3 regions of the Rhizobium favelukesii genome follow, and region 1 is predicted to be linked to each of the others. Evidence: predicted binding sites of a transcription regulator. Region 1 holds the regulator's gene; each other region holds the start of a gene.

Region 1 (2,265 bases):
GATCTCTGCAATCCCATGGACGCCGTTCGCGTGCACTTGCAGCGCTTTTCGATCGGCCGGCAGCGGATTGACGCGTTGACACGTGAAAAAGAAGAAATCCGGAGCCCGCAGATCCACCGCGAAAGCGAGCTTGAACGCGGCTGTGGCCTCCGAGCCATCGGGCATCTTCATCGGTCGCTCGAACTGTAGCATCTCGCCGCCATTGATCCTTTCGGAAAGGAACCGGGCGTGGTCGCGATCGGCATCTGCGGTCGCGAAGACCACGGCAGAGAATCCATCGTCCCCGCATCGAAACCGAAAGGCGCGGTCACGCGCGGTGAAGACATTCCCTTTCTTCGCCGACGCCTCGTGCAGTTCCGCGCTGGCGACCCCCAGGGGCTCTAGGTAAGTTTCGTCGGAGAAGAATATGCAGGCGTTCTCTGTTCCAAACGGATGCCGGGCATCGGGCGCGATGGTGAACCCAAGTTTTCCGAGACGTTCGCGCGCGAGTCCAATATTGGAGACCGGCAGCACGATGTGGTCCAGCGGATGTGCTTCGCTCATAGCAAACTCTCCGGAATTTGCGAAGATGTGCGCCGGGTCGCAGGACAATGCAACCCCCTTCGGCGCTTTCAGTCAAATGAACTGAGAAAACTGAACAAGTTGCGGGCAAGTTTTACGAAAATTTAGGCACTTGCGGAACACATATGGAACATATAGTGTCTGTTCTGGCTTTGTTTCACGACTCTGGGGTTCAACTTCGATGCTGACGCGTAAACAACAGGAGCTTCTTCTCTTCATTCACGAGCGAATGAAGGAGTCCGGTGTCCCCCCTTCTTTCGATGAAATGAAAGATGCCTTGGACCTCGCGTCGAAGTCAGGCATTCACCGGCTGATTACAGCGCTCGAAGAACGTGGCTTCATTCGCCGACTGCCGAATCGGGCCCGCGCCCTGGAGGTCATCAAGCTTCCGGAGGCATATAACCCGAGCTTGCAACCACGCCGCGGCTTTTCGCCGAGCGTCATCGAAGGCAGCCTCGGCAAACCGCAGCTTGTTGCGCCGCCGAAGCCGGCAGCACATGCCGACAACGGCAATTCCGCCTCGGTACCGGTTATGGGACGGATCGCCGCCGGCGTGCCGATTTCGGCAATCCAGAACAATACTCACGACATCACCGTTCCGGCCGACATGCTTGGCCCGGGCGAGCACTATGCGCTTGAGGTCAAGGGCGACTCGATGATCGAAGCCGGCATTTTCGATGGCGACACGGTGATCATTCGCAATGGCAGCACCGCAAATCCCGGCGACATCGTTGTCGCGCTCGTCGATGACGAAGAAGCGACCCTCAAGCGCTTCCGCCGGAAGGGCGCCTCCATTGCGCTCGAGGCCGCGAACCCGGCTTATGAAACGCGTATTTTTGGACCCGACCGCGTCAAGGTTCAGGGCAAGCTCGTCGGGCTCATTCGTCGTTATCATTGACGACAGGCGGCTCACCGTCAAACGTGCCGCTTCGCCAGTTGTATGCCCAATGCCGCATCCAGGGGCGGTCAAGCGTGGTAGTAGGCGGTGACACGATGGTGTTCCCTGTTCGTCTTTGCGTATCTCGGCGGCGCCAGAGCCGCGACGCAGGATTTCTCCGGTGAATAGCAGTGCGTCCGGCCGGCATTCGGTCGCACGCAGGCGAGCGGGCGTCACGACGATATCGGCGGTATCGCGCGCAGCGCCGAAGTAAGCAGGGTTTTCGACGATTGTCAGAACGTAGCTGCTATCGTGCGTGGCGGTGCACCAGGCGTTTTCAGGGAAACAAGGCGGTCTTCAGCGCCCGTCGCAGAGGCCTGCCGCAACGTATTGCGGGCATTGCGCAATTCCTCAGCCGAGAGTCTTTGAGCTTGGCCTTCGCTGTCCGCCGCCGGACAGGGGTGATATTGCATCGCCGAGGTGGAATTGATGCAGTGCCAGCGGTCACGGCGATCCCCTTCCCGACGCTCAACGCAGCCCGTGATCGTCGTGATTATACGCGCGTCCAATATGACGGTCGCCCTACTCCGTGCTTCGAACTGGGCGGAAAGCGTTCCCACGACACCAATACGCCCGCCAGCGCAAGATTTCGGATCAGTCGGCGGCGCCCCGGGGACTGCGGCCGGTGCAATCAGGGCGAACGCAACAAACCATGCCCCCAGGCGGATCATTGGCGGGTCACTTGCGAGCTCAAACCAGAGGACGGCGTCGGCCCGAGGAAGACCGGAGAAAATACGAAGAACCGCCCATGATCCATCTCCGTCGCC
Region 2 (2,265 bases), 200 kb from region 1:
CAGTCGGCGAATGCAGCGATAGCCGCGTCCGCTCCAATCTCATTCAGCGTTTCGTGGCGCATGTCCTGATATATCTGGGTCGTGATAAGGGAGAAGCCATGGGCTTTCAAATGGTTTGATAGCCAGATCACTGCTTTTCCGCCATCTGTCGCCGGGTCCTGCCCGCCGCCGACAAGGTGGATCGGTATCTGCTTCGGCAGCCGTTCCAGATGCGTCATCTGCGGGGCGCGAAACGTCAGTTCGAAAATATCGAGCCAGAGTGACACCGAGGCATCGAAGCCGCACAGCGGGTCCGCGATATACTTGTCGACTTCGGCAGGATCGCGGCTTAACCAATCAAACTCTGTTCGACGGCCGGAGATGGACTTGCCCCAGGTGCCGAAGGTGAGTTTCGGCAGGATGCCGCTTGGGACATCGGAGCCCTTCAGCGCACGTTCGGCGAGCAGGATCGCCTGCGCAGCGCGCCCGGCGATACCGGGGTTGAAGTTCGAGTTCCAGACTGCGACGGCATCGTATTTCTCTGGATGCGTGACTGCCGCATTCAGCGCGATGAGGCCTCCCATCGAATGTCCGAAAAGGATGACCGGCAAGCCGGGATATTGCCTCACAACATGCTCGCGGACCGACGAGACGTCGTCGATTACCTGCCGAACGCCATCGCGACGGGCGAACCGTCCGATTGGCGCATCGGGTGCAGTCGTTTCGCCATGCCCTCGGTGATCGAACGCGAAGACATGGTATCCACGGGCCGCCATGGCTGCTGCGAAACGGGAATAACGCTTGGAATGCTCGGCCAGTCCATGAGACACAAGGATAATTCCGCGTGCCTGCGATTGTGCCCGCTCATGATGAAAGCCAAGCGAGGCATTCGCCGCGTCAAGGCGTTGCGTTTGTGCGAACATCTTATTCTCCCATTGCCGGGAGGAGACCAGATCGGCCGTAAAAAGCAACACATCCCAACATTTATGCCACAGGATTTTCGCACCTGCGAATTGAGGGTTGCGAAAATTAACGCGCCATGATCTCTTGTTCATGAATTGTTCTGTGGGATGAGGATGAGCAATCCATTTTTGCGCACGGCTGTATTCTTGATTGCAATGGCGGCTGCCGGTGTTGGGGAGGCCCAGGATGCGGGCGGAAAGACGCGCTTGATTCTGGCGGCCAGCTGGCAGCCCGCCTTCTGTGAAACCAACCAGCGCAAGCCGGAATGCCGCACGCAGACCAAGGACAGATTCGATGCGACCAATTTCTCGCTGCACGGGCTCTGGTCGATGCGGAAGGACTACTGCGACGTCTCCGGCAGTCTGCGGACCGCGGACAAGGACGGCGATTGGCGTGAGCTGCCCGAGGTGGAGTTGTCTACTGCGACCAGGGCCGCGCTCGAGAAAATAATGCCTGGAACGCAATCCGGCCTGGAGCGACACGAGTGGATCAAGCACGGCTCCTGCACCAAGATGAGTGCCGACGACTATTTTGCCACGTCGGTCCGTCTGATCGATGAGCTGAACGCCTCGGCGGTCCGCGATTTGTTCGCGGCCAGTATCGGCAAGGCGCTGACGGCGGAGGTGATCAAGGCTGCATTCGACAAGAGCTTCGGCCCTGGCGCCGGCGATCGCGTCAAGATGAGTTGCCGGCGCGCCGGCGGAGGGGACCGCGTCATCAGCGAGCTCACGATCGGCCTGTCGGAGAACGCGACATCGGATGACAAAGCAAGCCTGCGCGACCTCATTCAAGGGGCAGGGCGGACGTCGTTCGGCTGTGATGAGGGCGTCGTGGATGCGGCAGGGTTTTGAACCGCCTCTCACCGAGAACGGAGGCCAGCCGGTCGACACGCCTCGATCGGCACGAGTTCACCCGATCTCTATAGAGCGTACGAAGCTGATGTAGACGATCACACCGAGTTCCATTCTCCGCGATGCTCACAAAAGCCTCTGGTTTTTGGCCGTCGCGCGTTGCTCCTTGGTCCCAATTCGCCTACATAGCGGCAAAACTTAAAATCCCCCGCGGAGCGAATTATCAATGGCACGTCAGTTCATCTACCATATGGCCGGCCTCAACAAGGCGTACGGCAACAAGAAGGTGCTGGAAAACATCCACCTTTCTTTCTATCCGGATGCCAAGATCGGTATCCTCGGCCCGAACGGTGCTGGTAAGTCGACGGTGCTGCGCATCATGGCCGGTCTTGACAAGGAATTTACCGGCGAGGCGTGGCTTGCCGAAGGCGCAACACTCGGCTACCTCGCGCAGGAGCCGCAGCTCGATGCT
Region 3 (2,265 bases), 1.6 Mb from region 1:
AGAGACGGCGCCGCGTGCGTCAATCCCCATCTGGAAAAGTCTGGCGAGAATATCCTTGAGAAGTGCCGTCTCGCCGCCGAACAGATGGGCACAGCCGGTGATGTCGAGAAACAGGCCGTCAACCCTGTCGAGCGCGACAAGCGGGGTATAGCGATCACACCAGTCGGCAATCGCTTCCAGGAAGCGTCGGTTGGCGGCCGGGTCGTCCTCAATCACATCGAGCTTGGGGTAGATGGCGCGGGCCTCGGCGACGCCCATACTCTTTCTCAGATTGAGGGCTTCTGCCGCCTCATCCAGCGCCGTCAGCCGCATCGTATTGTTGAGGCGACTGGAACAGACGATTGGCGGCGCCTCAGGACGTCCGCGCGAACGCCAGGAGAGACCCCATTTCTTTCTTGCGATCCGGTCGGTCGGGAGATGCGGAAAATGGAGCGCCAGAATGCGCTGCGCGTTCGTCTGGAAGGCGAGGGTCGGCTGATCGGGAGACGGCAAAAAAACGGCGGTCATGGGGGTTCCACTCCAGCAGAAAGGAGAGGAGAGCCGGATTGCGGCTCTTCTCCAGGGTGAGATGAAAAGCCGGATTGCCGATGCTGCCGCCCAGCATCGTGCCATCCGGCAAGGGGCGCGCCTGTGCCGGCGCGGGTGCTGCAAGGAAGCGGAAACAAGCGCTGCTGGCTTCTTCCTCTCCAGCCTGCCGCAACAGGAAAAGCGGGCGTCTGGATGCCTTTGCCCGCAAACTCAAACGACGGCTCTCCGTCAGGCCGAAGAGCTTCGGGTTGCCCCGGACCTCCAGAATCGTCGCGGCAAAGACGCCGCTTTCGACTGCCGCTTCCGCAAGCCAGAGGGCGTCTTCAAGCTTGCGCGGACTGGCATAGAAGAACAGGTCCGGCTTCAGGCCAAAATCCCGCAGGCCCACGGCGTAGGGCTCTCCCGCCTCCATCGTGGACACCGTGTCGGCAATCCAGAGGACCGGTAGCGAGGCATTTTGGTTGTCTTCGGCCTGACGCTGCAGCGTGGCGGCAAGCGCCAACACAAAGCCGCTGCCGGCACCGGCCTCCCGCAAGAGGTCGGAGCGAACCTCGGTAATTCCATCGAGCGGCAAGCCGCCATCAATCGCCTCGTCGAGCGCGGGGATTTTAAGGGGAAGACGTAAGACACCTTCGTTTTTCGCGGCGAGGCCGCTTTCAGCCAAGGCTTGGCTTTCCGCTGCTGCCAGAGCCGGCGCGGGCTTTCCTTCAAGCTTTGCAATGGTTTCGCGGAGTGCAAAAAGCCGCTCGCGCGCCACGGCCGGCTGTGCCATGACGTTCTCCAACTCTTAAATGTTCCTGTTATGTTCTTATGGATTCCAGAGGCAGATGAAAGAGTCAACAGGCATTTGATGTGAATTTATTCCTGCCATTGATTCCGCTCTCGAAAATCGTGCGCAAAGGTTCTATATGGGCCGCAAAGGAAGGAATATTTATGGCCCGCATAGACCAGAGCGAGGATTGGCGGGACCGCCACGCGCCGACGATCAGCACTTTCGAGTCGTTGGCGATGGAGGCGTATAGCCACCTGCCGGAAGAATTCCGCTCGCTGACCACCAATCTGACGATTGAGATCGAGGATTTCCCAGACGACGACGTGTTCGAGGACATGGCGTTGGAAACGCCATTCGACCTTCTCGGCCTCTTTGAAGGCCGGGGCATCTCGGAGCGTTTCACGATGGAAACCGGCGAACTGCCGAACCGCATCCGCCTCTACCGGCGGCCGATCCTCGACTATTGGGCCGAGAACGACGAGACGCTGGGTGATATCATCACCCATGTCCTCATCCATGAGATCGGCCACCACTTCGGTCTCAGCGACGACGACATGGAGCGGATCGAGGCGAGCGCCGAAGAGGCGGCAGAGCGTTAAGCTGCTCGCCCGCGCTATTGTTCGGACAGCTTCATGTCCGGGTGGTAGTCCTTGCCTTCGACCTCCTTGACGATCGCCTGAGCGCACATCACCTGGCCGGTCTGGGTATTGAAGGTTAGCGACGGCGAGCCGTTCAACGACCAACCCTTGTTGAGGGCGTCGGTCACGCGGTGGCAGAAAGCGGCATCATCCTGGCCGGTCAGAAGGCGATAAAGCTTCATCTAAAGTCGTCTTTCACTTCGCCGTTTGGCGTTCTGCAATCAGCCGGGCTTTATGAACCAGACCTTCCGCCTGGACAAGATGCAGCCGCTCGATCATCCGGCCATTGACATTGATGACGTTGAGGCCTTCGGCAGCGGGGTCGGC

Evidence for each region. The regulator LexA, encoded in region 1, represses DNA repair genes until DNA is damaged. The targets are predictions, from matches to a motif close to TGTTCNNNNTGTGTTCNG.
Region 2: the regulator LexA is predicted to act here: its motif matches at 1,028-1,045, upstream of LPU83_RS51970 (ribonuclease T2 family protein).
Region 3: the regulator LexA is predicted to act here: its motif matches at 1,321-1,338, upstream of LPU83_RS74290 (ImuA family protein).

The regions. Positions count from the first base shown of each region.
Region 1 covers NZ_HG916852.1:2,502,498-2,504,762, forward strand. Annotated here, with positions in the region: gene LPU83_RS51000 (VOC family protein) at 1-543, opposite strand, end outside; gene lexA (transcriptional repressor LexA) at 743-1,459, shown strand.
Region 2 covers NZ_HG916852.1:2,703,041-2,705,305, reverse strand. Annotated here, with positions in the region: gene LPU83_RS51975 (alpha/beta hydrolase) at 1-902, opposite strand, end outside; gene LPU83_RS51970 (ribonuclease T2 family protein) at 1,056-1,793, shown strand; gene ettA (energy-dependent translational throttle protein EttA) at 2,020-2,265, shown strand, end outside.
Region 3 covers NZ_HG916852.1:4,085,485-4,087,749, reverse strand. Annotated here, with positions in the region: gene LPU83_RS58705 (Y-family DNA polymerase) at 1-342, opposite strand, end outside; gene LPU83_RS74290 (ImuA family protein) at 353-1,300, opposite strand; gene LPU83_RS58700 (metallopeptidase family protein) at 1,462-1,899, shown strand; gene LPU83_RS58695 (DUF1737 domain-containing protein) at 1,914-2,120, opposite strand; gene LPU83_RS58690 (HpcH/HpaI aldolase/citrate lyase family protein) at 2,134-2,265, opposite strand, start outside.